Regions from separate parts of the Arthrobacter sp. GW460-12-1-14-TSB2 genome, predicted to be linked through region 2. Evidence: predicted binding sites of a transcription regulator. Region 2 holds the regulator's gene; the other holds the start of a gene.

Region 1 (14,672 bases), on a different contig from region 2:
CCAACTACGCCGAGCTCACCGTGGACCGGCAGACGGCCCCCGATTTCGAAGCCGTACAGTCCATGATGAACCGGCTGGCGCCCGCCGCAGTCCGGAATGCCGACGCCGAGGCGGCCGCCCTTGCAGAGGTTGCAGGCCATCCTCTCGAGGCCTGGGACTGGGCGTACTATTCCGCGAAAGTGCGGCGGGAACGTTACAGCGTGGACGAGCAGGCCCTACGTCCGTACTTCGAACTGGACCGGGTCCTTCGCGACGGTGTCTTCTTCGCCGCGACGTCCCTCTACGGTGTCACCTTCCACCAACGGCCCGACCTCAAGGGCTACCACCCCGACGTCCGGGTCTGGGAGGTCCGCAACGAGGACGGCTCCGAACTGGGCCTGTTCCTGGGCGACTACTATGCACGCGAGTCCAAACGCGGCGGTGCCTGGATGAACTCGCTGGTGGATCAGTCCGCACTGCTGGGTACGAAGCCGGTGGTGATCAACAACCTGAACATTTCCAAGCCTCCGGCGGGCGAGCCCACGCTCCTGACCCTGGACGAACTCCGGACCGCGTTCCACGAATTCGGCCATGCCCTGCATGGACTGTTTTCCAACGTGACCTTCCCCCGGTTCTCCGGTACCGCCGTTCCACGCGATTTTGTGGAATACCCCTCGCAGGTCAACGAAATGTGGATCATGTGGCCTGAGGTGCTGGCCAATTATGCCCGCCACCACGTGACCGGCGAGCCCCTTGCCCAGGACATCGTGGACAAGCTCAACGAATCGCAGCTGTGGGGCGAAGGGTTCGGCACCACGGAGTACCTGGGCGCGGCGCTCCTGGACCTCGCCTGGCATGTGCTGGACGAATCCGGGGTCCCGGCGGATGTCCTGGCGTTCGAAGCCAAGGCCCTCGCAGCGGCGGGGGTGGCCCACAACCTGATTCCGCCGCGGTACCGGACCGGCTATTTCCAGCACATCTTCGCCGGCGACGGCTACGCCGCAGGCTATTACTCCTACATCTGGAGCGAAGTCCTGGATGCGGACACTGTGGAGTGGTTCAAGGAAAACGGCGGACTCAGCCGGACCAACGGCGACTTCTTCCGCAATGAACTGCTCTCCCGCGGCAACAGCCGCGAACCGCTGGACTCGTTCCGCTCCTTCCGCGGCCGCGACGCGAGGCTGGAGCCGCTGCTAAAGCGCCGCGGGCTTGAGTAATTCCCCTCCCCTCCCCTCCCCAACTGACTCGCAATTAACGTCGTGAAAAGCGCGTTTGGGGACGTTAAGTGCGAGTCAGTTGGGTTAACAAACGACGCCGGGCGGTCACCAACAAGGTGACCGCCCGGCGTCGTACTGCTTGTGAAGCTGTTACCAGCCGCGCTCGGCGAGGCGGTGCGGCTGCGGGATCTCGTCCACGTTGATGCCCACCATGGCTTCGCCCAGGCCGCGGGAGGCCTTGGCGATGACGTCGGGGTCATCGAAGAAGGTGGTGGCCTTCACGACGGCGGCGGCACGCTGGGCCGGGTTGCCGGACTTGAAGATGCCGGAGCCGACGAACACGCCGTCAGCGCCGAGCTGCATCATCATCGCGGCGTCGGCCGGGGTGGCGATGCCGCCCGCGGTGAAGAGCACAACGGGGAGCTTGCCGGCAGCGGCGACTTCCTTGACCAGTTCGTACGGGGCCTGCAGTTCCTTGGCCGCGACGTAAAGCTCGTCCTCGGGCAGGGCCGCGAGCTTGGCGATTTCGGAACGGATCTGGCGCATGTGGCCGGTGGCGTTGGAGACGTCGCCGGTGCCGGCCTCGCCCTTGGACCGGATCATGGCCGCGCCCTCGTTGATGCGGCGCAGGGCCTCACCGAGGTTGGTGGCGCCACAGACGAAGGGAACCTTGAAGTTCCACTTGTCGATGTGGTTGACGTAGTCGGCCGGGGTCAGGACCTCGGACTCGTCGATGTAGTCCACGCCGAGGGACTGCAGGACCTGGGCTTCGACGAAGTGGCCGATCCGGGCCTTGGCCATGACCGGCACGGACACGGCTTCGATGATCTTGTCGATCATGTCCGGATCGGACATGCGGGACACGCCGCCTTGGGCCCGGATATCTGCCGGAACGCGTTCCAGCGCCATCACGGCCACGGCACCGGCGTCTTCGGCGATGCGGGCCTGTTCGACGTTGACGACGTCCATGATGACGCCGCCCTTGAGCATCTCGGCCATGCCGCGCTTGACGCGGTTGCTGCCCGTGACGCTGTTGGCGGACGAGCCGGCTTCGCTGCTTACATCAGGTGTAGACACAAAAACCCCTATGGGTAGCTAGATGTTACGTAGATCCGGTCTCTCGGTCCCGGCGCAGGCGGCAGCACGGACGGGAAGCCCACGCCGCGCGCACACCGGATTACCGGATCCAATGACCAGGTACAGCTAATACTAGTCCCACGCTGCGACGCTGCTGAATTCGGGTTACCCCGGCAGTCCCGTCTCTTCCAGCGACTGCCGGTGCACGGTGGCGATCCGCTGGACGACGGTCACCAGGCTGGCGGCAGCCAGGAGGGTCAGCGTCACCAGCAGGACCACACTGGGGAGCCCGAGCCCGGTGAATCCGGTGACCACCAGAACAGAAACCAGCCGCTCTGCGCGCTCGGCAATGCCCACGTTTGCGTGGAAGCCGAGAGCCTCGGCCTTGGCCCGCGCATAGGAGACCACCATGCCAAGCACCAGGCATACGACGGCGGCGACGGCGATCGCGCGGTCCGCACCCCCCGTGAAGTACCAGACGGCAAGTCCGGCAAACAGGGCACCGTCAGCTACCCGGTCCAGGGTGGAATCCAGGAAGTTGCCCCAGCGCCCGCCCCGCTCCTGCATCCGTGCCATGATGCCGTCAAGGACGTCGGAGAAAATGAAGGCCGTAATGAAGAGCGTCCCCCACCACAGCTGACCCAGCGGGTAGAACACCAGTGCGCCCACCACCACGCCTGCCGTTCCCACGATGGTGATGGCATCCGGCGAAACACCGATCTTCAGGAGCCAGCGGGCCAGCGGGGAGAACAGTGCGGTGAAAAACCCGCGGGCATGCCGGTTAAGCATGCTCGTCCTCCGGCCAGGCCTCGGCGACCTGCTGGCGGACTTCGCCGAGCGTCTGCGTGATTGCTTTTGTCTGGGCGATGATGGGGAAAAAGTTGCCGTCCCCGCCCCAGCGCGGAACGACGTGCTGGTGCAGGTGGCCGGCGATCCCGGCACCGCCCACAACGCCCTGGTTCATCCCGAGGTTGAAGCCCCCGGGGTTGGACACCTTGCGCAGGACCCGCATGGAGGTCTGGGTCAGCGCTGCGAATTCCGCGGTTTCCTCCACGGTCAGGTCCGTGTAATCGGGAACGTGCCGGTAAGGGCAGATCAGCAGGTGGCCCGGGTTGTAGGGAAAAAGGTTCAGGACCACGTATGCGGTGCGCCCGCGGTAGACAATCAGGGAGTCTTCGTCGCTGCGGGCAGGGGCCACGCAGAACGGGCAGTCATCCTCGTTCTTGAACTGGTGCTGCCCGCCCTTGATGTAGGCCATGCGGTGCGGGGTCCACAGGCGCTGGAAAGCGTCCGGAACTCCGGCCAGACCGAATTCATCGGTCACGTCGCCGTCGCCCGGATGTCCTCCGCCAGCGCCTGTGTTCTCCTGCACGTCGCCTGCCATTCCGCTTCCGCTAGCTGGTCCGGTTGCGGACGGCGTCGACAATCCTCTGGACGGCTTCGGCCACCGGCACGCCGTTGTCCTGGCTGCCGTCGCGGAACCGGAAGGAGACTGCCCCGGCCTCGGCGTCCTCGCCGCCGGCAATCAGGACGAACGGAATCTTGTCCTTGCTGGCGGTGCGGATCTTCTTCGGGAACCGGTCGGAGGAGATGTCCACCTCCGCACGGATACCGGCGGCCTTGAGCTGGCCCACGACGTCGAACATGTAGTCGTTGAAGGCCTCTGCCACGGGGACGCCCACCACCTGCACGGGCGCCAGCCATGCCGGGAAGGCGCCGGCATAGTGCTCAGTCAGCACACCCATGAACCGTTCCACGGAGCCGAACAGGGCACGGTGGATCATCACCGGGCGCTGGCGGGTGCCGTCGGCGGCCTGGAATTCGAGTTCGAAGCGCTCGGGCAGGTTGAAGTCCAGCTGGATGGTGGACATCTGCCAGGTGCGGCCGAGGGCGTCCTTCGCCTGGACAGAGATCTTCGGGCCGTAGAACGCGGCTCCGCCCGGATCCGGAATGAGCTCCAGACCCGAGGCTTCAGCAACTTCGGCGAGGGTGCGGGTGGCTTCCTCCCAGGTGGCGTCGTCGCCCACGAACTTGTCTTCGTTCTTGGTGGAGAGCTCCAGGTAGAAGTCGTCCAGGCCGTAGTCCTTGAGCAGGCCCAGTACGAAGTTCAGCGTGGTGGTGAGCTCGTCCTTCATCTGCTCGCGTGTGCAGTAGATGTGGGCGTCGTCCTGAGTCATGCCGCGCACACGGGTCAGGCCGTGCACCACGCCCGACTTTTCGTAGCGGTACACCGAACCGAATTCGAACAGCCGCAGGGGAAGTTCGCGGTAGGAACGTCCGCGGGAGCGGAAGATCAGGTTGTGCATCGGGCAGTTCATCGGCTTCAGGTAGTAGTCCTGGCCGGGCTTGCGCACGGTGCCGTCCTCATTCAGTTCCGCGTCGATGTGCATCGCCGGGAACATGCCCTCCTTGTACCAGTCCAGGTGGCCCGAGACTTCGTAAAGGTGCCCCTTGGTGATGTGCGGGGTGTAGACGAACTCGTACCCTGCATCCACGTGCCGCTGGCGGGAGTAGTCCTCCATGGCCTTGCGGATGATGCCGCCCTTGGGGTGAAACACCGGCAGGCCGGAGCCCAGCTCGTCCGGGAAGGAGAACAGGTCCAGCTCGGCACCGAGCTTGCGGTGGTCGCGGCGTTCGGCCTCGGCGATGCGCTCCTGGTAGGCCTTGAGTGCGTCCTTGGTGGGCCAGGCAGTGCCGTAGATGCGCTGCAGCTGCTGGTTGTTCTGGTTGCCCAGCCAGTAGGCGGCCGAGGACCGGGTCAGGGCGAAGGCGTTGGAGATGAGCTTGGTGTTGGGCAGGTGGGGCCCGCGGCACAGGTCGCACCAGACGCTGTCCCCGCTCTTGCGGTCCACGTTGTCGTAGATGGTGATATCGCCGGCGCCGACCTCAACATTCACACCTTCACCGGCGTCTGCGGCGTTGTTTTTCTTGCCCAGCAGTTCCAGCTTGTAGGGCTCGTCCTTCATGGCGTCGCGGGCTTCGTCCTCGGAGACGACGCGGCGGACGAACTTCTGGTTCTGGTTGATGATCTTGAGCATCATCTTTTCCAGGGCCTTCAGGTCTTCCGGGGTGAACGGCTCGGCGACGTCGAAGTCGAAGTAGAAGCCGTCAGTGATGTAGGGACCGATACCGAGCTTGGCGTCGGGGCGAAGCTGCTGCACGGCCTGGGCCATCACGTGGGCAGTCGAGTGCCGGAGGACGTTAAGGCCGTCCGGGGAATCGATGGTGACCCCTTCGATGTCCGCGCCCTCGGGGAGCGGCTGGTCGAGGTCCTTCAGTTCGCCGTTTACTCGGGCAACAACGACGTCGCGGCGCTCAAAAAAGAGTTCCGCGCCGGTGGTCCCGGTAGTCACCTTGGTCTCTTCGCCGTCGACGATGAGGGTGATCTGCTGGGCATCTGACACGGGTGTCTCCTATTCAAAGTTAAGGCTTCGTAGCTTGTGGCGTACGGGGACCACAGCCAGCCTCGTCCATGCTATCGGTTGGGAGAGAGGCCGACCAAAGCGGCGCGGCCGGCCAGCGCACCTGACCCATCCGGAGTTGAGGTTCAGCTGCCAAGGCCCGTGATGGCCAGGCTGCGGCTGATTCCGTCCAACGGCCCCCGTAGTTGGAGGTCGGGTTCCCAGGTGTCGGTGGATTGCTTTTCCGGGTACGGCAGGGTCTCGGTGCGGCTGAGGTCCCAGGCCATGGTGGCGCTGATGCTGATCCCGCGGGGACCGGTCCTGCGGGTGTTGCCACGGATCAGGAGCAGGCGGGTGCCGAACAGCAACGGTCCTGCCAGTTCCTGGGCCTCATGGAAGAATACGGAGTCCACACAGCCGGTTCCGTCGTCGATGCTGATGAACACCACCCGGCGCCCGCCGCGCATCGGCGGTGTCTGCGTGGCAATCCGGACCCCGGCCACCAGCACTTCGGTGCCGTTCCGGAGCCCCAGGAGCTTGTCCGCGGTGGTGACGCCCAGCCGGTCGAGCAGGGGCCGGTGGCTTGCCATCAGGTGTTCGCTGACATCCACCGCCATCAGATCAAGTTCTGCCCGCACGTTTTCGATCATGCTCGGAGCTGGAAGTTCGGCCTTCAGGTTCTTGAGTTCAACATCACCCAGGGGCAGGGACAGCTGGCCCTCGATGACCTCAATGCCTTTCTTACCGGGGCGGTTCTGGAGGGCCTGGAGGTGCTGGACGAGGTCTGCCCGGTTGGCGGCTCCGCCGGATTCCCGGTGCAGCGCGTCGAATGCTCCGAGCTGGGCAAGCCGCTTGATGCTGGGCTTGCTCAGCCTGGAGCGGGCCCTCAGGTCTGCCAGCGAGTCGTAGGGCTGGCCGGCAACGATCCTTTTGAGTTCGGCCCCGGAAAGCCCGTAGATGCCGTTCAGGCTGAGCCGGATGCCCAGCTTCCCGCGGTCGGGCCCGGATCCGACCCGCTCCACCCGGTACTCTGCCTGGCTCCTGTTGATGTCCAGGGGCAGGATGGGGATCCCCAGCCGCCGAGCTTCGGCCACCAGGAGCCTCTTGGGATACATGCCGGGATCGTGTTCCCATAGCCCGGCGAGGAAAGCTTCCGGGTGGTGGGCCTTCAGCCAGGCCGACTGATAGGTGGGCACGGCGAAGGCTGCTCCGTGTGCCTTGCAGAAGCCAAAGCTGCCAAAGGCCTTGAGTGTTCCCCAGACCTTGTCCACGACCTCCGGGGTGTAACCCCGCGCCCGGGCTTCCCTGCGGAAAAATTCCTCCACTTTGGGTTCAAGGAGTTCATTCCCCAGGGCACGCCGGAATTCATCCGCCCGGGCCAGGCCGCACTTGGTCATGACGTCGAACGTCTTCAGGATCTGTTCGTGGAAGACCGTCACGCCGTGGGTTTCCTGAAGCACAGGTTTGAGGTCCGGATGCGGATAGACCTCCGGCGCGAATCCATGCCGGTGTTCGAGGAAGGGCCGGACCATGTCCGATTTCATGGGCCCCGGGCGGAACAGCGATATGTCGATAATGAGGTCGTTGAATTCCCGCGGTGCCATTTTGCCGATGAGTTCCCGCTGGCCGGGAGATTCGATCTGGAAACAGCCAAGGGTATGCGTGCTCCGGATCAGCTCGTAGGTTGGTTCGTCATCGAGCGGTACGGCGTTGAGGTCGATGTGCCCGTCTGCCGAGATGAAGTCCGGCCCCGTGCCTTCCGGTCCGGGAGGATGTGCACCGGCAGCCACCACCTCTGCCTTTGAGGGGTGCAGCCGGATGACCTCACGGACGGCAAAGGCCATGGCGCTCTGCATTCGGACGCCGAGGACATCCAGTTTGAGCATCCCCATCGGATCCATGTCGTGTTTATCGAACTGGCTCATGGGCAGGCCAAGGCCGCTGGGCTGGACGGGGGTCCGGTCCAGCAGCGTGGCGTCGCCAAGGATTACGCCGCAGGGGTGCATGGAGATGTGCCGTGGCAGGCGGTCGAGCCTCTCTGTCAGGTCAACGAGCAGGTCGAGTTGCTGGTTTTCCGCGAATTCGCGTTGCTCCACCCTTCCTGCGAATTCCTTCAGTTCGGGTTTTTCCACCAGGGCTTCACGGAAGTTCCTTGCCGAGAACCGCCACAGCTGCTTGGCGATCTCGCCGATGTCGCCGTCGTCCATGCCCAGTGCGTGGCCGGCGTCCCGGACGGCACCGCGAGCGCGATAGCCGTTCTGCATGCTCATGAGCGTGACGCGTTCCGCCCCGAAGCGGTCAAAGATCCGGCGGTACACGTTGTGCCGCTCGGCACTTTCGACGTCGATGTCGATGTCCGGAAGCGTTGCCCTGTCGCGGGAAAGGAACCGCTCGAAAATGAGGTCGTGCTGCAGCGGGTTCACCTGGCTGACATCGATCAGGTAGTTCACCAGGCTGGAGGCCCCGGAGCCCCTCGCCGCGGCCCTGACCTCCATGTCCAGGATCATCCGGGACACCTCGGCCACCGTGAGGAAGTAGGAAGCGAAGCCAAGGTTGGCGATGATCCTCAGTTCGTGTTCCAGCCGTGCCCGCATTTCCGCCTCGGGCCGCCCTGATATCCCCGGGAACCGCCGGCTGATGCCGGCCTCGCAGCGCCTGGTCAGCTCAACCAGCGGATCGCCATCAATGCCGATGACCGAAGCTTCGGGAACCACCGGCTGCTTCCACCCCATGTCCGCGACCGGGTCCATCCGGCAGCGGTCCGCGAGCGCCTCGGTTTGGCCGAGCAACCTGGTGAGGTCGGTGGCGCCGTAGCCCGCGGCATGGATGACCTCCTTGCCGAGTTCGAGCATTTGGGCGGAGGTCTTCAGCCACCCCCGGCCGTTGGGCTGAAGCAACGGCTCCTCAGTCAGTTCGGTCAGGGATTTCAAGGTGCGGGCAGAATCCAGCACATCCGCCGTTGCAGCCCCGTCTTCCGCGCAATACCGCACGGCGTTGGTCAGGACGGCCGGAACCCCGTGCTCGGCAGCAAGCTTAAGCATGCGCACGGCATGGGCAGTGCTCAGCGGCTCCCCGGGAGCGCTGAGGTGGGACACCACTTCTGCTGCCACGGTTCCCTTCGGCATGCTGTCCAGCCATTGTTTGAACAACGTGCGGGGGCGAAGGTACCGGCGGCCGCTCATTGCCCTGCCAACGTCTGAATCCGGCCCCACCAGCACAGTCAGCACCGGTTCCAGTGTTTCCGGATGCAGCGCCCGGGAAGCGATTTCGGCGCGGGTCACCGCAACGGGCACCACTCCCCCGGCCTTGCCTGACGTACGGGCATGAGCATCTGAAATCAGGCGGCAGAGGGCCCGGTAGCCGGCACCTTTGTTGTGTCCGTGGGCAAGTACAACGACGCGGCCCGCGAGCTGGGTGCGGAGGTCGCCGTCGTCGTCATAGACCGCAAGGTCAACCCCGACGACGGGATCCAGTCCCGCCGCCATGCAGGCTTTGAGGTGTTTGACAGTGCCGTACAGGCCGTTCCTGTCAGTGCAGGCAAGCGCGGTGGCGCCGTCCGCGGCGGCCGCCTGGGCAAGCTCATCCGGCCAGGACACCCCATAGTGGGCGCTGAAGGCGGTGGAAACGTGAAGATGGGTGAAGCTCATGCTGATCGCGGCCTCAGGGCATCGTGGATCTTCAGCAGCCGCCACCGGCCGCTGCCGATGTTCCTGGTCAGGTCGAGGGTGAGGGCTTCATCCGGCGCCGCCTCCTCATCAGCGGGACGGACCTGGACGCGCCAGATCTCGTGGTCCACCAGTCCCGGGCCGGTTCCCAGTGGTGCGCGGGTTTCTTCGGCCCACCACTGCCTGCGCTCAAACCAGCGCACGGGCTCTGCGCAAACCGTGTATTGACGACCGGCCCAGGTGAGCGCCGAGGGCTGGCCGGCGGGCGTGCAGACGACGTCGACACCCTCGCTGAACAAGCCCATCGGCGCCTCCCGGAAGTGCACTCCCCCTGACCGCCACGCGTGGGCGCAACGGCGCAGGGGAAATCTGAAATGATTCGTTCGAAACAATTCTTTCGAATATATCTTCGAATAATCAAGTCTACGCCGGAGCCGGGACAAAACCTATACAGGCCTTCCCGAAGCAGGAGCCGGGAGCTTTGCGGGACAGCCGGGCTTCAGCGCCGCCAGCAGTACGGGGTGGTTGTTGACACCCGGAGAAACCCGTGGCGCTCCAGGATCGGCCGCGAGTATCCGGTCGAATCACTGTGGATGAGTTTCTTGCCCAGCTTCACTGCGGACTGAGCACGGGCCGCGGTGACTGCACGGTATATCCCTTGGCCGCGCCACTCTTCCCGCGTTGCCCCGCCCCAGATTCCCGCAAAGTCGGCACCCGGCACCGGCTCCAGGCGGCCCGCGCTCACGATCGACCCCTCCTCTTCGGGTTCGAATCCGCCGCCCAACAGCGCGTCATGGAGCCCGGGCGCATAGTCATGACCACGGGTTTTCCACTCCACCCGCACAACTGCCGGATCCCCGCGGAAGTACGCGAGCGCTTCCACCACCCACTGGTCAATCGCCCGGCAACCGGCTCCATCGAGATTTCGATACGTCACGAAACCCCGGCCGCCCGCGAAGGTGCAAAGCAGCAACGGCCCCAGCCGCTCGACGGCGAGCGCACCTTGGGCCTCCGCGTCCGTGCGGAGTTGCCGATCATATGCCGCCAGAAATTGGTCCGCAGAAGTCATAGGCCCCCACGGTACCGTCGCCGGCTTTGGACGTGAAGATCGACGGGTGATCCGAGCGCCCCGATGCCGCAAACATTCGAATGTATCTTCTAATGATTCACGTCTGCGCCGGAGCCCTGACAAAACCTGAATCAGGGGTGGACGGACACGGGCGAGGGGGGCAGGATTGAGCCATGAGCTCCCATGACGCACTCCTGAAGCACGTAGCCATCGCCGCCAAGGATTCCACCTTGGTGGCGACTTTTGATATAGACGGCAATATCCCCGGGGCGGGCGCCTATGTCGTTGGCCTCGTCGCAGCCACACCGGATCATTCCCATCAACGAAGAATGGGAATCGAGTTCATGAACGGCGAAGCTGTGTCCTTCTACTGCTTCAGCCACGACGGCACCGAGGAGAATTTCGACCTCAGCGGCGTTTCGCACTCCGGCAGCACCATTACCGGCAACTTTCCCATGAGCACGGTCCTGGGGCTGGAGAAGGGTCACCTGATGACAGCCTTCAGCGACGCCGACGGCCGGGAATACCAGGCGAACGTTCCCGTGGAGGAATCGCTCTGACGGAGGAACCGCTCTGAGCCGCTAGCTGCGCTTTGAACCGCTAGCTGCTGGCGTTGTGCACTTTCATCTCAAGCTCGGTGAAAGCCGTGATCATCGCACGGTAAGTCTTCTCCACAATGTCCGGATCGATGTCTTTTTTCTCGGCGGCGGCACGAACATGTTCGATGACTTTCTCCACGCGGCCCGGAGCCCTGACCTCGGCGTCATCACCCTTCAACGTGCCGGAAATCCGGATCAGACGTTCACGGCGGGCAATCAGGGTGACAATCTGCTCATCAACTTCATCGACGGCCACGCGGACAGCTGCGAGCTGCTCCCTGTCGGCCTGGGCGTCTTTGTCGTGTCCGTGATTTGTGGGCATGTGCATGACAGTATCTAAGAATGCAGCCTCGAGTCGACTTCATTTCATTAGGCGTCCGCAGTGTCGAGGCCTCCCGCGCCTTCTACGTGGACGGCCTGGGCTGGCCGGTCCACCGGGAAGTCCCCGGCGAGGTGGTCTTCATCCAGGCCAACCACGGCCTCATTCTTTCCCTCTGGGACGCAGGCCAGATGCAGGCCGAGGCGTCAGTGGGCAGCCCCGCCGGGGTCCCCTGCGTCACGCTGAGCCACAACGTGGGGAGCGCGGCGGACGTTGACCGGGTCATGGCGGAAGCAGAGGGGTCCGGCGCCACCGTGGTGGCGCCGCCGAAAACCCAGCCATGGGGCGGCTACACGGGGTACTTCGCCGATCCCGACGGCTTCCGCTGGGAAATCGCCTTCAATCCCACGTGGGCCGTCGACGCCGGCGGCAACGTCACAGTCTAGAGCCACGGGTCCGGAGGCCGGCTAGAACAGGCTGCCCACCGGCTGGATGAGCTCGGGCGAGTCATTTTTTACATTCCCGACGGCGGTGCCCACGGCATCAATGGTCCAGCCTTCGGCGACGTCGTGCGCACCCGCACGAACCAGATCCACCAGGCCGGCAGCGTCATCCGCCTGCGGATCCAGCCACGCCTGCATGGTCTCGCGGTTCATGGGCAGCGGCACCCTGTCGTGCAGTGCGGTGAGTTCGGCGAGCATTCCGCCGGCATAGCCCTCGGGCGGCGAGTCCGTAGTCATGATTGAGGTGGACAGCATCCACCGGTGCGGGTCGCCCTCGGGCTTGGACGGGTCCTTCCACCATTCGTAGAGTCCTGCGAACACCAGGGGCCGGCCGTCCTTCGGGTGCACATAGTAGGGCTGCTTGCCGCGCCCTTCACCCTTCCATTCGTAATAGCCGTCGGCCGGCACCGCGCAGCGCCGGGACCGGGTCGCTTTGCGGAAGGCCGGCTTCTCGAGGACGCTTTCGCTTCGCGCATTGATCATCTTCGAGCCGATGGAAGGGTCCTTGGCCCAGGACGGCACGAGCCCCCACCGGGCCACATGGAGCTGCCGGACCGGACTGCCGTCCACCAGCCGTTCCAGCACGATGGGCACATCGGCGGTCGGAGCAACATTCCACGACGGCGGAACCACCAGTTCCTCTTCCAGTTCGGCGTCAAACTCTGCCAGCAGGTCCCCGACAGCCCTGGCCATCACATAGCGTCCACACATGGCACCAGCATGCCACCGCCCCGATGCAGTGTCACCCGGCGTAACCCGAGGGGGCAGGGACAGGGGTGCGGTGCCCCGGCGCCCGGGGAATACCGGCCGACGGGTTACCGTTGAGTGGAAAGACAGCTGCTTTGATAACGACGAGCACTAACGATACTGAGGAGAACTCTGTGGATTTCACTCCCGAATCCGGCACCATCACCATGTTTTCGACTACCTGGTGCGGTTACTGCAACCGTCTGAAGAAGCAGCTGGACGCCCAGGGCATCGGCTACACCGAGATCAACATCGAAGAAGTCGAAGGGACAGCCGACCTCGTGGAGCAGCTCAACGGAGGCAACCGCACGGTACCCACCGTCCTCTTCCCGGACGGTACCGCTGCCACCAACCCGTCGGCAGCCGAAGTGAAGAGCCGGCTCGCCGCCTAGCCCGCTCGCAGGCTGGCGAAATCCGCGTAGTCCAGCTGCGCATACCCGGCATAGGTGTTGATGACCGCAGTTTCGATGGCGGCCACGTCCAGCCCGGGGACGAGGTCGTCAACGGCACCGGCAGTGGCCGGGTCCCAGTCAAGCCCGAGGGCCGCGTAGCTGGCTTCGAGGACCTTGCGGATCGGCGCGGAATTCTCCACCACGATCACCGAGCTGAACAGCCAGCCACCCGACACCACCCGCTGGGCGGTGCCGATCAGTTTGACCCGGTGCAGAGGATCTGCCGGGTCCAGGCCGTGGACGCTGAACTCCCCGGGGCAGTACTCCCCCGGGATTTCACCGACGGCGGCCTGGACTCCGGCGTTCCGCAGCGCGTCGGCCAGCATCCCGCCGAAAAAGGCAAAGCGCCCCTTGGCGCCGGCGATGGCATCGGCATGGGGCTCCACATGGTCCACGATCAGCGTTCCCTCGTGATACGCCGCAGCCCGGCCGCCGGCCTTCCGGACCAGCGGCTCAAATCCGAGCTCCCGGCACGCCTGCGCTGCCGCCTCAAAGCCGGGAAGGTGCGCGTCGCGCTGGCCAAAGGCGACCGTCGGAGCCGGGCGGTACAGCCTGAGCGTCGGGCCGATCCGCCCGGTCTTGGCCATGCCCAGCAGCTCAATGCCGAATTCCAGGTCACGCGCCGCGCCCAGCGACTGCTCCTGCCGGACAATGGTCAGCGTGGCGGGTGCGCCGGCCGTATGCTGCATCTTGCTAAGCTCCCTTATGGTCATTCTGCAATTCCTGGTCGTCGCCGCCGCCTTCGCCGTCATTGACGCCATCTGGCTCAAGACGATGAACCCCTTTTACCGCGGACAGATTGGTGAACTGCTGGCCGACCGGCCCAATCTAGGGTACGCGGTGGTCTTCTACGTGATCTACATTGCCGGCATTGTGTTCTTCGCCCTGCGACCCGCGCTCGACGGCGGCAGCTGGCTTAGCGCGGTGGGCTACGGTGCCGCCCTGGGCGCCTTCGCCTACGCCACTTACGACCTCACCAATGCCGCGACGCTGAAGACCTGGCCGCTGCAGCTGATCATCGTGGACATCCTCTGGGGCGCAGCGCTGACTGCCTTGGCCACCCTGGCCGGCTGGCTGGTGTTCCACAGGAACTAGCGGCCGCAGGAGCCACGTTCCGCGGAAGACTACGTCTTGCGGAGCGTCAGGATCTGCTCTGCCCGGCCGAAGGGCCCGTCCAGGTCGTGGAGCACCGTGGACGTCAGTCCGATGCCGTCGGCTCCGAAGGAGACGGCGTTGTCGAGGCCCAGCCAGTCGCCGGCGGGTTTCCGGTACATGTGGATCTGCAGGTCCAGGTTGGGGAACGCGTAGCTGTCCTTCCCCGGAGGTACCCGCGCCGCTATTCCGTTGGCGGTGTCCACCAGGCCCATGAGCCGCGCCAGGTCGCCACTATCGGCCTTGTCCGTCAGCGGGTGCGCGGTTCGGATCCAGACTGTCCCGGAGCCCGGGCGGTGTCCGTCGGCAACACGCATTTCCAGGGACCGGATGTAGCCTCCCGGCCAGACGCTCGCTGCGTCGTACGGAGAGCACTCTTCCGGTCCGGGAATGCAGGCATCTTCGACGGCGGCGACCGCCGAAGTATCGGACGTGATCATCCGCCACGCGGTGAGGCGGATGGCCACGCGCCCCCCAGCCACGAGTTCGGCC
Region 2 (14,672 bases):
AGTACTGTGCCCGCATTTCCGGGGTCCCGCACCTGGCACAGTACGGCGATCAGCCGGGGACCGGCATCGAGCACTGCGTTAAGGTCCACATCCACAAAGGCGCAGACGGCGATGATGCCCTGGGGATTGACGGTATCCGCCATCGCGGCAAGTACCTCGTCGGTAGCGAGCCGGGCGTTGACGCCCTGGGCAAGTTCATCAAACTCGGGATAGCGGTCCAGGCAGCTCTCGCTCGCGAACACTTCCTGGACCACACCAGGCTCCCCCGCGGCAGTCCTCTTCTGGTGGAGCACCAGGGCCTCCCGGACAGCCTGCGGGCCCTCGGCCAGGAACTGCCCGCGCTTTAAACGGGCCGGGCGCCCTGCAAGCTTTGCCACATCCCGCACCCGATCAGCTCGGGGGTTGGAGAGTGGAAAGTCTTGCGGGCGCCCGGTTTCGTTCATATAAGAACTTTAGTGGCTATTGCCACTGGTCCTTGAACGGAGGAATGCTACTTGGCAGCCTTTTCGGCGGCCGGCTTCTTTGCAGCCTTCGCCTTGGGAGCCTTTGCCTTCGGGGCGGCATCGTCCGAGACGGCCGGCGCGGAAGTGTCAGCAGGCAGCGAGTCCTTGGCGATCTGTACCAGCGCAGCAAAGGCGTTGGCGTCAGAAACAGCAAGTTCGGCCAGCATACGGCGGTCAACCTCGACCTCAGCGGCCTTCAGGCCCTGGATCAGACGGTTGTAGGTCAGGCCGTTGGCGCGGGATGCAGCGTTGATACGCTGGATCCACAGGCGGCGGAAGTCGCCCTTCTTCTTTTTGCGGTCGCCGTAGCTGTACACAAACGAGTGCAGCAGCTGCTCTTTGGCCTTGCGGTACAGGCGTGAACGCTGTCCACGGTAGCCCTTTGCGCGCTCAAGGATAACCCGGCGCTTCTTGTGGGCGTTGACCGCCCTCTTCACACGTGCCACGTGCGTACTCCTTCGAAAATCTGATCCCAAGCATCTACTGCCGGAACAACCGGCTGGCCTGAGAAGCCTTTTTGGTAGTTGACCGCTGCCAGGTGGCAACAGTCAGAGAACTTGGAACTTAGATGCCGAGCATCTTCCGGATGACCTTGGCGTCGCCCTTGAAGACGATCTTGTCGCCGGCGAGGCGACGGGTCAGCCTGGAGGATTTGTGCTCGAGGTAGTGGCGGCGGTTGGCCTGCTGGCGGCGCAGCTTGCCGCTGCCGGTCAGCTTGAAGCGCTTCTTAGCACCACTGTGGGTCTTCATCTTCGGCATGGGAACCGATCTCCTTACGTATCCGCAGACAAGTCTGCAGTCTTTCGTGCAGCCACCCCTGCGGGCGGCGTGCTGGTTGCTTGCTGTGCTCGGGCGATGCTTCGCACAGCTTTGAACTAGTTAGTCTTCTTGCTGCCCGGTTTGGGAGCAGCAGGCCGTGCTGCAGGCTTGGGTGCCGCAGGCCGTGCTACCGGCTTGGGCGGCGGCGCAGGTACTCCGGCCGGCTTCGGCGCCACAGGGGCAGCCTCTGCGGGCTTCGGTGCAACCGGTGCCTTGGCCACAGCGGGCCTGCTTACCGCAGGACGCGGTGCTGCCGCTGCCCTGGGGGCTTCGCGCTTCGGTGCTTCCTGCTTCGGTGCTTCCTTGACGGGCGCTGCCTGCTTCGGAGCTTCCTGCTTCGGTGCTTCCTTGACGGGCGCTGCCTGCTTCGGAGCTTCCTCAGCCGGAACTTCCAGCTTCGGCTCTTCCTTGACCGGCGCTTCGGCTTCCGGGGCCGCAACCGTTTCTGCAGGTGCCTCGGCGCTGGTTGAAGCCGCAGCCTCAGTGCTCGCCTCGGGTGCTGCTTCTTCAGTCGTTACGGCAAAACCCTCAGGAAGCAGGTCCGCAAGGGACTGCGTCATGGCGGGCTGGTCGCGGCTGACGTCCACCCGGCCGGTGGCCTTGGCTTCGTTCTGGGCCTTGGCCTCTGCGCGCTGCGTCGCACGGCGAGCTTCAGCCTTGGCCTCAGCCTTGTTCTTCAGCGGACCAACAACCATGACCATGTTGCGGCCGTCGATGCGGGGGCTGGACTCGACAACGCCAACTTCGGCGACATCGTCGGCGAAGCGCTGGAGCAGGCGGATGCCCATTTCCGGACGCTGCTGCTCGCGGCCGCGGAACTGGATCATGGCCTTGACCTTGTCCCCGGCGCCGAGGAAGCGGAGGGCGTGGCCGCGCTTGGTCTCGTAGTCGTGGGTGTCGATCTTCAGCCGGAAACGGATTTCCTTCAGAACCGTGTTGGTCTGGTTCTTCCGGGCCTCGCGTGCCTTGACGGCGGCTTCGTACTTGTACTTGCCGAAGTCCATCAGCTTGCACACCGGAGGCTTGGCCTGCGGTGCAACTTCAACGAGATCAAGGTCGGACTCGGCAGCCAAACGCAGGGCGTCCTCAATACGGACGATTCCTACCTGTTCACCTGCAGGGCCGACCAGCCGCACCTCGGGGACGCGGATACGCTCATTGATTCTTGGCTCGCTAATGTTAGAACTCCTGTGGTTGAGATGAGTACTCCACCGGCAAATAGAGAAGGCCCCCAATTGCCGGAGCAATCGAAGGCCTCGAAGATCGGATGTACACCGCCTCCGGGGAGGCTGTACGCGTTCCACGCAACTGACGCTGCTGTGGACCGCCCGACCAGGTACCCGGCAACCTTGCTTCCGCGGGAAATTGCTTCCGGGAAAACGGCTGACGCGGGTGGGAGAGAACTCCGCTTGCAAACTGAAAGTCAATCCTACCGAAGGAACCCCAAAAACTGCACATTGGCAGTTACGAGTTTCACATAGCAAAATAACGACATTCAGTCGGTCTGTGACAAGCTTACCAGTATGAGCACTTCAGACAGTAATTCACACGTTTTCGAGCCCGCCTCCGGTCAGCGGGACGGCCAGGAGCAGGTCTCGCAGCAGATCCGGGACATCTCCGAGGTTCCCGCCATCGAGGTCATCACCACCGCCGCTGTGCACCTGATGAGCGCGTCGGCCGTCAAGCTCGGCCTTGCCGCCGAGGACAATGCCGAGGAGCTCAAGGACCTGGACGAGGCCCGCAAGCTGATCACCGCGCTGGCCGGACTCGTGACTGCTGCCGCGCCGGAAATTGGTTCCCAGCACGCCGGTCCGTTGCGCGACGGACTGCGCTCCCTGCAGCTGGCCTTCCGCGAAGAGTCGATCATTCCTGACGCCCCGGGGAAGGGCCCGGGGGAAAAGTACACCGGCCCGGTCAACTAGGCGCTAATTTAGGCTTTTCACCGGCATATCGACGGCGGCGTGCGGACCAATCGGGTCTGCCCGCCGCCGTCGTCGTTTGAGTCCCGTCGGTTGAGTCCCGTCGTAAGAGATCCGCGTTGTCGTATCTGACCGGTGGCCTCAATCCTTCCGCCGGGTCAGGCGGGCTCCTGCCCCGCGCTAGGTGAGCAGGCCGCGCCGGCGGCGATGGCGCAGCAGCACCAGGCCGAACAGGCAGAGGACAACGCCCGCCGCACCCACCGAGACAAAACCGGCGGACGGTCCGATTCCGTCAATGAAAACACCGGCCAGCGGAGCGCCGAGGGCCACCCCGGCAGTCAGCGCAGATCCGTACCAGCCCATGGCCTCTCCGCGGCGGCGCTCCTCCACGAGCTCGGCCACTTTTTCCGAGGCAGAGGAAAGGACCGGCGCGCACAGCAGCCCGGGCAGCAGCGAAAGCAGGCACAGTGTCAGCGTGTCCCGGGCGAAGCCCATCGGGATGGTGAGGGCGGCCATGCCAAGCAACAGGATAATCGGGGAAACCGGCCGGTGCATGGCGCCGTAAAGGAGCCCGCCGACCACGGAAGCCGCGCACCAGAAGACAAAGACCAGGCCAATCTCCGCCTGGTGCCCGCCGGTTTCCAAAGCGGCAACAATTCCCACGTCAGTGCCGCTGAGGACCATTCCGGCCCCGGCGGCCACAGCGAAGACCGCTGCCACCGCGGCGGTGAACCAGGCAAAGTTGTGTGCCACCCTGTGACGCAGCTCCAAGCGGCGGAGCTCACTGGACGCCACCGGAGCAAGTTCGGCAGCAGCCTCCTGCAGGTGTGCCGGAGCCGCCGCGACGACCGCCACTTCCGCGCCTTCCTGCTGGTCCGTTTCGTACTCGTCATCCGGCACTGCGCTTCGCGTGGGCGGGTTGAACCACATCAGGAACAGGCCGGCCACGGACGTGCACACACCCACAACCGTCAGTCCGGCAACCGAGTAACCGGCGGTAGCCACAATGGCGCCGGCCGCAGGGCCGAGCATGAAGACCAGCTCCGTGGCGATCGCATCCAGCGCGAAGGCCGTCCGCCGCTGCTCGCCGCTTGCCAGCACGCCCAGCGACTGGCGCACCACGCTGAAGATTGGCAGCGTGAGGAGTCCCCCGACGAACACCAGCGCCAGCAGCCACTCATAGGAGACGTGCGGCACCACGGACCAGATGACGGTCTCGGAAACGACCGAGGGAATCAGCGCCTTGCGAAGACCGACGGTATCCACCCGGCGACCGCGCCAAGGGGCCCCGACGGCGATGCCAATGGTCATTACCGCTGCCGCGGCACCGGCGGCGGCATACCCCTCGCCCAGCGTGAGGACGATGTGCAGGGTCAGCAGTACCCCGGCCGCCGAATGCGGTATGCGGGCTATCATTCCGACGGTCAGCAGTAGCCTGATGGGCCTGACTGCAAGGAGCTCCTTGTAAAGAGCGAAATTCACGGGCTATGTCCTTCATCCTGCCGACGACAGGACGAGGATGTGTCCCGTCTACCGTCAGCTACTCGGCTGCGCGCAGCAACTTTACCTCTATCGAGTCAACCCGCTCGGCGAAGACCGCATTCCGGGACCACCCGGCATTGAGTCCGGACACAACTGCCTGGACACCGGCAGCATCCAGGCCGTCGGCCAGGTACAGCACGACACGAAGCTCCGGCCCCGGACCGCCGCCGGGGACAACGGCACCGCCGGCTGTTGACGACGCGACGCCGCCGCCCGGCTCGAGCTCCACGCGCCTTACTGGCGGATAGCCTGCCGCTGCTTCCGCCATTGCGCGTGCAAGCTCCGGGTCTGCGTAGGACGGCAGCCACTCCTGCTGCTGGGCGAGAGCCCAGACGGCCGGCCGACGGACAACGAACGTGTACTCGGAACCCGGGTCCAGCACCAGGAGTTCGGCGCCTTCGGCCACCGCGGACAGTGCGGCCCTCGCGGCATAGACAGCCACGGGCCGGGCCTGCGGGTGCCACGCTTCCAACGCCGTTGCCGACGTGAAGACGGGAAGGGCGGTCCGTCCGTCCGGTGCTTTCAGCGTTACGAGCGCCATGTCCGCCTGCTTATCCCCGTGAAGCGGGTCGGCGTGCGTCCCGTGGTCGCTTTCTTCGGCCAGCCGGGCAACGATCGGAACAAACACCCGGGCAGTGGCCAGGGATGCCACCACGGCAGCCTCGTCGCCGGCAGCGGAGCGCAGGGCGTCAACCGCGGCGAGGTAACCGGCATCGGCCGTGCCGTCGTCGTCCTCGAAGTTGTGGATCTTCGCATCCTCGCCGGCGAGGCTGCGGCCGGCCCAGGGCTGGCCGGCGGAATCCGTGGCCCCGCCTGAGCCGGCAAGCGCAGCGGCGATGTGGCCGGGCAGCTGCCGGGGTGCCGGGGGTCGCTGTTCCGCTGGAGGTCGCTGATCCATAGTGGTTGCCGGGTTAGCGGCGGCCTGCTACGTCAAGCGCTTCCGGCAGCGTGAAGGCACCGGCGTACAGGGCCTTGCCGACGATGGCACCTTCAACGCCCAGCGGCACGAGGGAGCGCAGCACCTTGAGGTCCTCCAGGCTGGAGATACCGCCGGAGGCCACCACCGGCTTGCCGGTCTTCTCCACCATCTGGCGGAGCAGCTCAACGTTGGGGCCCTGCAGGGTGCCGTCCTTGGTGACGTCCGTGACCACGTAGCGGGCGCAGCCGGCTTCTTCGAGCCGTGCCAGCACGTCCCACAGGTCGCCGCCTTCCTTCGTCCAGCCGCGGCCCGCCAAAGTTGTTCCGCGGACGTCGAGCCCGACAGCGATCTTGTCGCCAAAGCGGTCGATGGCGCGTGCAGTCCACTCCGGGTTTTCAAGGGCCGCCGTGCCCAGGTTCACCCGGGCGACGCCCAGGTCCAGGGCCTTCTCGAGTGATTCGTCGTCGCGCAGGCCGCCGGACAGTTCAACGTTGATGTCCAGCCGGCCCACCACTTCGCGGAGCAGTTCGGCGTTGGAGCCGCGGCCAAAGGCTGCATCCAGGTCCACCAGGTGTACCCACTCGGCCCCCTGCTGCTGCCAGTTGAGTGCAGCTTCCAGCGGCGTGCCGTAACTCGTCTCGCTGCCGGCCTCGCCCTGGACCAGGCGGACCGCCTGGCCGTTGACGACGTCGACGGCGGGGAGCAGTTCCAGGACGGGCAGCGGCGTTTCGGTGGTCATCTTCAGGTCCTCAGGTTGTAGTGAAGCTGTGGTGGGCAGGCAGGGTGCGGGCGCGGCTAGTTGGCCGGCAGGGTAAGAAGGTACGCGGCCAGCAGCGACATTCCGGCCAGAACGTAGAAAACGACCTGGGTCCAGAGCGGCTTGTGCTGCTGCCTGAAGGACAGCGCCCCGCCAACCAGCAGGCCGGCGACGCCTGTCAGGACTATCGACCACATCTAGGCTGCCGGTCCGGTACTGGCGGCAGTGGCTGCTGTGGCGGCCGCTTTGCCGGGGCGCAGGCTGTTGACCCAGTTGCGGAGGAGCCGGGCTCCGGCGTCGCCGGACTTTTCCGGGTGGAACTGGGTGGCGCACAGCGGCCCGTTCTCCACGGCGGCGATGAACGGTGCGCCGTGCTCGGACCAGGTGACCAGCGGGGCAGCCATGCGGGGCTGGATGACGTCGAAGTCCCAGTGCTGCACACCGTAGGAGTGGACGAAGTAGAAGCGCTCGTCCTCAACGCCCTCGAAGAGCCGGGATCCTTCCGGAACCTTAACCGTGTTCCAGCCCATGTGGGGTACAACCTCGGCAGGAAGCAGTTCCACCTTGCCGGGCCACTCCCCCATGCCTTCGGCTTCGGTGCCGTGCTCGACGCCGGCCTCGAAAAGCACCTGGAGTCCCACGCAGATGCCGAGGACGGGACGGCCGCCGGCAACACGCCGGCCGATCATCCGGATGGCGTCCACTGCCTTGAGCTCGCGCATGACCGTTTCGAAGGCTCCGACGCCGGGAACCAGCAGTCCGTCGGCATTCAGGACGTCCTCGGGCTTGGCGCTGAGGATGACTTCGGCGCCCGCACGCTCAAGCGCACGGACCGCTGAGCGGACATTGCCGGAGCCGTAGTCCAGGACTGTAACGGTGGGTTTGCCCTCGGGTGAGGCCGGCTTCGCGCTTCCGGCAGGATCCAGGATTGCCCCGTCCCGGAGGACCGGGCCGGTCACAGCGCACCCTTGGTGGAGGGGATGCCCTCCACGCGGGGGTCCGGCTCCACGGCGGCGCGCAGAGCACGCGCGAAGGCTTTGAACTGGGCTTCCACAATGTGGTGGGGGTCCCGGCCGGCGATGACGTTCATGTGCAGGCAGATGCCGGCGTGCAGGGTGATCGCCTCGAACACGTGGCGGGTCAGCGAACCGGTGAAGTGGCCGCCGATCAGGTGGTATTCCTGCCCGGCGGGCTCTCCGCCGTGCACCAGGTAGGGACGTCCGGAGACGTCAACCACGGCGTGGGCAAGGGCCTCGTCCAGGGGAACCGTGGCTTCGCCGAAACGGCGGATCCCGGCCTTGTTGCCCAGGGCGGTACGAAGCACCTCGCCAAAGGTGATGGCGACGTCCTCCACCGTGTGGTGGACGTCGATGTGGATGTCACCGGTCGCCTTGACGGTCATGTCGATGAGCGAGTGCTTGCACAATGCGGTCAGCATGTGGTCGTAGAACGGAACCGAGGTGCTGATGTCCGAGATGCCCGTGCCATCAAGGTTGATCTCGACGAGCACGGACGATTCGCTCGTGGAACGCTCCATGCGTGCGGTCCGGGCCTCGGCAGCAATGGATCCGGTGGTGCTCATGTGTTTGTGTCCTTTGGATGTAAGGAGAAATACCGTCGGGGTGGAAGTCTGGGAACTGGTTCCCTGGGGAACCGGGGTCTGACTCCAGTTTAGGCCGGGACGCTGGGCTGCCCGGTCAGGATCAGCTCCAGGGCTTCCAGGAAGGCTGTGGTTTCCGTCTCAGTGCCTGCCGTGACGCGCAGGTGGCCGGGGATTCCGACATCGCGGATCAGGACGCCGGCGTCGAGCAATCCCTGCCATACTCCGCGGGGGTCCTCGAGGCCGCCAAAGAAGACGTAGTTCGAGTCGGATGCGGCGGGCTTGAGTCCCATCCGGGTTAGCTCCGTGACGATCCGGTCGCGCTGACGCTTGATGTCTTCGACGTCGGCCATGAGGGCTTCGCGGTGTGTCAGGGCGGCCAGGCCGGTCGCCTGAGTGATGGCGGACAGGTGGTACGGCAGCCGAACGAGCCGCAGTGCGTCCGTCACCTCGGGTGCGGCCGCCATGTAGCCAAGCCTTGCACCGGCCAAGGCAAAGGCCTTGCTCATGGTCCGGGACACGATCAGGCGCTCACGGCCCGGCAGGAGGGTGAGCGCGCTGGGCGTGCCGTCGTGCGCAAACTCGTGGTACGCCTCGTCGACGATTACGACGGTCTGGCTGGCCTCGCCCGCGGCATAGACGGCTTCGACCACATCCAGTCCCAGGCCCGTGCCGGTGGGGTTGTTCGGTGAACACAGGAAAACGATGTTGGGCTGGAGTTCCCGGACCTGACGGGCCGCCGACTCCGCACTGAGGCCATAGTCGTCCGCACGCTGGCCAACGATGTAACCCGTATCGGTGCCGCTGGCCAGCAGGGGGTACATGGAATACGTGGGCGGGAACCCGAGGGCGGTGCGCCCCGGCCCGCCAAACGCCTGCAGGATCTGCTGCAGCACTTCATTGGACCCGTTGGCGGCCCAGATGTTCTCAGCGGCCAGGCCGTGGCCAAGGTACTCCGCCAGGCGCTCACGCAGTTCGGTGAATTCCCGGTCCGGGTAGCGGTTCAGTCCCGCTGCGGCAGCGGTGACAGCCTCGGAGATGGCGGCGAGGACGTCGGCCGGAACGCCATGGGTGTTTTCGTTGACGTTGAGCAGGATGGGAACATCCAGCTGCGGCGCACCGTACGGGCTCAGGCCCCGAAGGTTGGTCCGGAGGGGAAGTCGGTTCAGTCGCTCTAGCTGGTCAGTCACTTCAACAGTTTAAGTGAGGGTGGCCGGGCCGCCGAAACTGTGACGCCGCCGCCCGGCCGGGAGCAGGTTTTGGCGCCCTAGTTTGAGGGGACAAAGATCTGCTGGCCCGGCATGACCCTGCCGCCGTCGAGGTTGTTGAGCTGGACGATGTCGGCCACGACATCGCGGGGGTCGCGTTCGGGGGCCACGGATCCGGCAATCTCCCAGAGGGACTGCCCCGGCTGGACCGTCACCGATACGGTGGGGGTCAAGGACAGCTCGGACGCGGAATCCGCCGCCTTCGCCGGCGAGTTCAGGAAGCCGGAGAGCGAGATCAGCAGCACGGACAGCAGGATCAGCGGAATCCCGACGAGGACGATGCGCCCGCGGCGGGTCAGTCGGAGGGGCGACTGCGAGGACCTGGCCTTCGCCGTCCTAACGGCCGGACGTTCCTCCCAGTTGAAGCCCTGCATGGGAGATTCCGCGCTGTGGTGCCCCAAACCCTGCTTGGCCGAACCATCATGACGCGAACCGTGAAAAGCGCTTGTAACTGACATGAACTGAGCCCTCCTGGACCTGACTGTGCTGCCCGCTGTGTTCCTGAAACTGACGTCCGCCCGTTCCGGTTTTCGAACATAGAACCGAAAGAACTTCGCTACTAGAACACATATTCGAACTTTACTGGTTCTGTTCTAGCACTTATTAACGAACATTGTCGAGACTCACTAGAACAAATGTTTGAAAAACCTGTGGGGCTGGCCTACGTTTGAGCTACAGAACAACCACTTCTGCAGTTGATCAGCAGGGTCTGACATTTTCAGGCCGGAAGTTCCCGGCACCTGCAGCGACGGAGGCCGGGGAGAACGGAAAGGCGTTGGCGAACATGGCAGCACAAGCCACCGGCGGCAGGGCTACGCAGCGGAGCCAGCAGTCATCACCGAAGCCGAAGGGCCTCACAGTACGTCAGAAGAAAATTCTGGAAACGATCCAGCGCTCCGTCAACGACAACGGCTACCCGCCGTCCATGCGTGAAATCGGCGACACCGTGGGACTGGCCAGCCTGTCCAGCGTCACCCACCAGCTCTCGCAGCTTGAGAAACTGGGCTACCTCCGCCGCGATCCCAAGCGGCCGCGTGCCATGGAAGTCCTGATGCCGCTGACCCTGGACGAGGGGACAGCCAAAATCACCGGAGTGGAAAAGCCTGCCAAGCTGCGCACAGTAGGCGGATTGGCTGTTTCCGAACTTGCCACGGCAACGGATACGGCCATGGTCCCCCTTGTCGGGCGGATCGCTGCCGGCGGGCCGATCCTGGCTGACCAGGTCGTCGAGGACCTCATGCCGCTGCCACGGCAGCTGGTGGGCCACGGTGAGCTTTTTATGCTGAAGGTGTCCGGCGATTCCATGATCGACGCAGCGATCTGCGACGGTGACTGGGTTGTGGTGCGCCAGCAGAGCGACGCCGCCAACGGCGACATCGTTGCCGCCCTCCTCGATGATGAAGCCACGGTCAAAACGTTCCGTCAGCGGGACGGCCACACCTGGTTGCTGCCGCAGAACACGCAGTACGAGCCCATCCTGGGCGACCACGCAACCATCATGGGCAAGGTCGTCTCAGTCCTTCGCTCGCTCTAGCAGCCCGCCGTAGCCGCCGCCGGTCACCCGGCGCCGGCTCGAGCCCCGTCAGGCGCCCCCGCCCCGTCAGGCAGAAGCGGCCTCCGCCGGAGCCTTGGCCAGCCGGCTCAGCGCAGCCACAGCGATCGCAGGATCTGTAGTGGGCCAGAACGGTGGCAGGGCAGCACGGAGGAAGCCTCCGTAGCGTTCCGTGGACAGCCGGGAGTCGAGGACGGCCACAACACCCTTGTCGCCCGTGGAGCGGATCAGACGGCCGGCACCCTGGGCAAGCCGGATCGCGGCGTGCGTGGCCGAAACCGACATAAAGCCGTTGCCGCCTGCCTGGGCCACGGCCCGGGACCGTGCCGTCATCAGCGGATCATCCGGCCGCGGGAACGGAATCCGGTCGATGACCACCAGCCGGCATGACCCGCCGGGAACGTCAACGCCCTGCCAGAGGGACATGGTGCCGAAAAGGCAGGTATCCGGTTCGTCTGCAAACTGCCGCACCAACGCGGTCATGGTCGATTCGCCCTGGCACAGGATGCTGACATCCAGGCGCGGGCGCATGGCTTCTGCCGCTTCCTCGGCGGCCCGCCGCGACGAAAAGAGGCACAGTGCCCCGCCGCCCGAGGCCCGGATCAGCTTCTCGAGCTCGTCGAGTGCTTCAGGCGACGTCCCGCGGCCGGGCTTCGGCAGATGGCTGGCGACGTAGAGGATTCCCTGCTTGGGATAGTCAAACGGGGATCCGACGTCCACTCCGGTCCAGCTGGGTGCGCCTTGTCCCACGAGCCCGAGCCCGCCGGCGGCCGGTTCGAAGGCCGATCCTATGGCGAGGGTGGCAGAGGTCAGGATCACCGTATGGCCGGCAAAGAGACCGTCTCGGAGCTTTCCAGCCACACTCAGCGGTGCAATGTTGATCAGGGCAGGCGCGGCATCGTCCGGCTGCGAGTAGCCCTGCTGCGGGTCGAAGGTGCTGTTCCGCGAAAACCAGACCACTTCGCGGTTTTCCCGTGCGGCAATCAGCCGTTCGCAAAGCTCGAGGATGACCATCAGGCGTGAGCGCGCCAGCTGGCGACCGCCGTCGGCCGTGTTGGCGCTGTCCCCCTTTGAGTCGGAAAGGGCCGCGCGGCAGGCTTCCCGCAACTGGTCCACACAGTCGAGTTGTTCATCATTGAGGCCGTTGGGCAGCAGGCCGCTGGGGACTCCGGCGATGGCCAGCTCAAGGTTGGCGGCCGCGTTGTTGAGCGCGTCAACAGTGATCCCGGTGTTTTTGCGGGCGCCCGAGGCGGCGGCATGGACCATGGCCACGGATAACTGGCCGGAGACTGCTCCCGTCACGCGGTCCTGGAGCTCGTGCGCCTCGTCAACCACCACGACGTCGTACTCCGGCAGCACCGCCAGGCCCTCGAAGGCGCTGACAGCCAGCATTGCGTGGTTGGTGACCACAACGTCGGCCTCGGCTGCGTCATGCCGGGCAAGTTCACTGAAGCACTCGGCAGCCATGGGACATTTCTGCGCTCCCAGGCATTCCATCGACGTGACGGACACCTGCCGCCAGGCGCGGTCCGTCACACCGGGCATGAGTTCGTCCCGGTCCCCCGTGGCGGTCTTCTCCGCCCATTCGCGGAGCCTGACCACTTCCTTGCCCAGCTGCGACGCCGGACCGCCCAGGGAGGCGGCGAAGTGCGGGACGCTGGTGTCCTCCCCCAGTGAGAAGAGCTGGCCCTCTGACGGCTCCTCGGAGGGGAACCCGCCGTCGAGCTTGTGCCGGCAGACGTAGTTGGCCCGGCCCTTGACGAGGGCCACCTTGACGGGACGCTCCAAGGCGGGAGTGATGGTTTCCAGCAGCCGCGGAAGATCCCTGCCCACGATCTGGGTCTGCAGGGCCAAGGTAGCTGTGGACACCAGGGTGGGTTTGTCGCTGACCTGTGAATGGGCGATCAGCGGAATCAGGTACGCGAGGGACTTTCCGGTGCCGGTTCCGGCCTGGACCAGCAGGTGGTCGCCGCTGTCTATAGCGCGTGCCACCTGCCGGGCCATCTCGTGCTGGCCGTCGCGGCTCTGTCCGCCCATGCCGGACACCGCCCGGTCGAGCAGTTCAATGACGAACTGCTCGCCGGCGGAGCCGCTGGTTTCTCCGGCCCCGGGATCAGACATTGCTGATGAAGGATTCCAGTTCAGCGGCGAGCCCTTCGCGCACCATGACCAGGGCGCGTGTGCCCTGCTCTTCATGGTCCAGGCGAAGGATTTCGGCGTCCGTTTCGTGGAGCTTGCTGATCAAGTCACCTCGGTTGTACGGGATCAGCAGTTCCATCTTGACGCTGGGCCGCGGAATGGATTCGCTGATCGCCTTCAGGAGTTCGGCGATGCCCTGCCCGGTGCGCGCGGACACCACCACGTGGCGGGGTTCACGCTGCTTCAGGCGTTCCACCACGAACGGATCCGCGGCGTCGGCCTTGTTCAGCACGATGATCTCGGGCACCTTGCGGGCGTCCACTTCGCTGAACACTGCCCGGACCGCGGCGATCTGGCCTTCCGGATCGGGATGCGAGACGTCCACCACGTGCAGGATGAGGTCCGAATCGGCCACTTCCTCCAGGGTGGAACGGAAGGCTTCCACCAGTTGGGTCGGCAGGGACCGGACGAAGCCCACGGTATCGGCCAGGGTGTAGCCCAGGCCGTCTGCCGTTTCCGCCTTGCGGACGGTGGGATCCAGCGTGGCGAACAGGGCGTTCTCCACCAGGACGCCGGCGTCGGTCAGCCGGTTCAGGAGCGAGGACTTTCCGGCGTTTGTGTATCCTGCGATGGCTACGGACGGCACGGAATTACGACGGCGGTTGGCCCGCTTGGTCTCCCGTGCCGGCTTCATCGCTGCGATTTCACGCCGCAGCTTCGCCATCCTGGTGCGGATCCGGCGCCGGTCCAGTTCGATCTTGGTTTCGCCGGGACCACGGGAACCCATGCCGGCACCTGCGCCGCCCACCTGGCCGCCGGCCTGGCGGGACATGGATTCGCCCCAGCCGCGCAGGCGCGGGAGCAGGTATTCAAGCTGCGCCAGCTCCACCTGGGCCTTGCCTTCACGGCTCTTGGCGTGCTGGGCGAAGATGTCCAGGATCAGGGCCGTGCGGTCGATGACCTTGACCTTCACGATGTCCTCGAGTCCGCGCCGCTGTGAAGGTGCCAGCTCGGCATCCACCACCACGGTGTCCGCACCGGTGGACATCACGATGTCCTTGAGCTCCTGGGCCTTGCCGGAGCCGAGGAACGTGCCGGGGTCGGGCTTGGCACGGCGCTGGACAATGCCGTCCAGAACCTCCGAGCCCGCAGTTTCCGCCAGGGCGGCAAGTTCGCGGAGGGAATTCTCGGCGTCCGCAAGCGTGCCTTCTGTCCACAGGCCGGCGAGGACAACACGTTCGAGGCGCAACTGCCGGTATTCAACTTCGGTGACGTCTTCGAGTTCGGTGGAAAGGCCGGCCGTACGGCGCAGGGCCCGGCGTTCCTCAAGGTCCTGCTGGTCACCGTCGAAGATGCTGTGTTCGCTGTCCTGGCGGGATATCGCCTGCGCCGATCCCAAAACTCCGCGCGAATTTTCCGATGCAGGGTGGGCGGCACGTGCCGGGACATCCTTGGACAGAATCCGGTCGATGACGGCCTGGATTTCCTCAGGACTCATGTCCTGGGAGGCTGCATCTGATCCGGTGTTGGGCTGGTTGGTCATGTTCTCCTTTGAAGATTCGACACCTTCAGAATAATGCTGATTGTTTGTCTGCGGGGCGGTATTCGCGCTGGGCTGACGACTATTGGTCATTCGGGCTCCTGGAGTGCCGGC

The links. The regulator LexA, encoded in region 2, represses DNA repair genes until DNA is damaged. The targets are predictions, from matches to a motif close to TCGAACANNTGTTCGA.
Region 1: the regulator LexA is predicted to act here: its motif matches at 9,737-9,752, upstream of AC07YR_RS02090 (DUF6504 family protein).

The regions. Positions count from the first base shown of each region.
Region 1 covers NZ_JBWKYC010000001.1:435,864-450,535, forward strand. The annotation lists gene AC07YR_RS02060 (M3 family metallopeptidase) at 1-1,196, shown strand, start outside; gene pdxS (pyridoxal 5'-phosphate synthase lyase subunit PdxS) at 1,347-2,273, opposite strand; gene pgsA (phosphatidylinositol phosphate synthase) at 2,439-3,062, opposite strand; gene AC07YR_RS02075 (HIT family protein) at 3,055-3,645, opposite strand; gene thrS (threonine--tRNA ligase) at 3,668-5,677, opposite strand; gene AC07YR_RS02085 (DNA polymerase III subunit alpha) at 5,821-9,321, opposite strand; gene AC07YR_RS02090 (DUF6504 family protein) at 9,318-9,644, opposite strand; gene AC07YR_RS02095 (GNAT family N-acetyltransferase) at 9,839-10,408, opposite strand; gene AC07YR_RS02100 (hypothetical protein) at 10,582-10,968, shown strand; gene AC07YR_RS02105 (chorismate mutase) at 11,009-11,335, opposite strand; gene AC07YR_RS02110 (VOC family protein) at 11,350-11,772, shown strand; gene AC07YR_RS02115 (SOS response-associated peptidase) at 11,794-12,540, opposite strand; gene AC07YR_RS02120 (mycoredoxin) at 12,711-12,968, shown strand; gene AC07YR_RS02125 (lipoate--protein ligase family protein) at 12,965-13,717, opposite strand; gene AC07YR_RS02130 (DUF2177 family protein) at 13,734-14,123, shown strand; gene AC07YR_RS02135 (thioesterase family protein) at 14,153-14,672, opposite strand, start outside.
Region 2 covers NZ_JBWKYC010000007.1:125,679-140,350, reverse strand. The annotation lists gene AC07YR_RS11260 (TrmH family RNA methyltransferase) at 1-443, opposite strand, end outside; gene rplT (50S ribosomal protein L20) at 491-949, opposite strand; gene rpmI (50S ribosomal protein L35) at 1,068-1,262, opposite strand; gene infC (translation initiation factor IF-3) at 1,379-2,557, opposite strand; gene AC07YR_RS11240 (DUF1844 domain-containing protein) at 2,846-3,244, shown strand; gene AC07YR_RS11235 (MFS transporter) at 3,422-4,723, opposite strand; gene AC07YR_RS11230 (SseB family protein) at 4,782-5,681, opposite strand; gene priA (bifunctional 1-(5-phosphoribosyl)-5-((5-phosphoribosylamino)methylideneamino)imidazole-4-carboxamide isomerase/phosphoribosylanthranilate isomerase PriA) at 5,695-6,441, opposite strand; gene AC07YR_RS11220 (CG2302 family histidine operon protein) at 6,498-6,656, opposite strand; gene hisH (imidazole glycerol phosphate synthase subunit HisH) at 6,657-7,418, opposite strand; gene hisB (imidazoleglycerol-phosphate dehydratase HisB) at 7,415-8,041, opposite strand; gene AC07YR_RS11205 (histidinol-phosphate transaminase) at 8,131-9,249, opposite strand; gene AC07YR_RS11200 (LysM peptidoglycan-binding domain-containing protein) at 9,327-9,701, opposite strand; gene lexA (transcriptional repressor LexA) at 10,112-10,861, shown strand; gene AC07YR_RS11190 (ATP-dependent DNA helicase) at 10,928-13,000, opposite strand; gene hflX (GTPase HflX) at 12,993-14,561, opposite strand.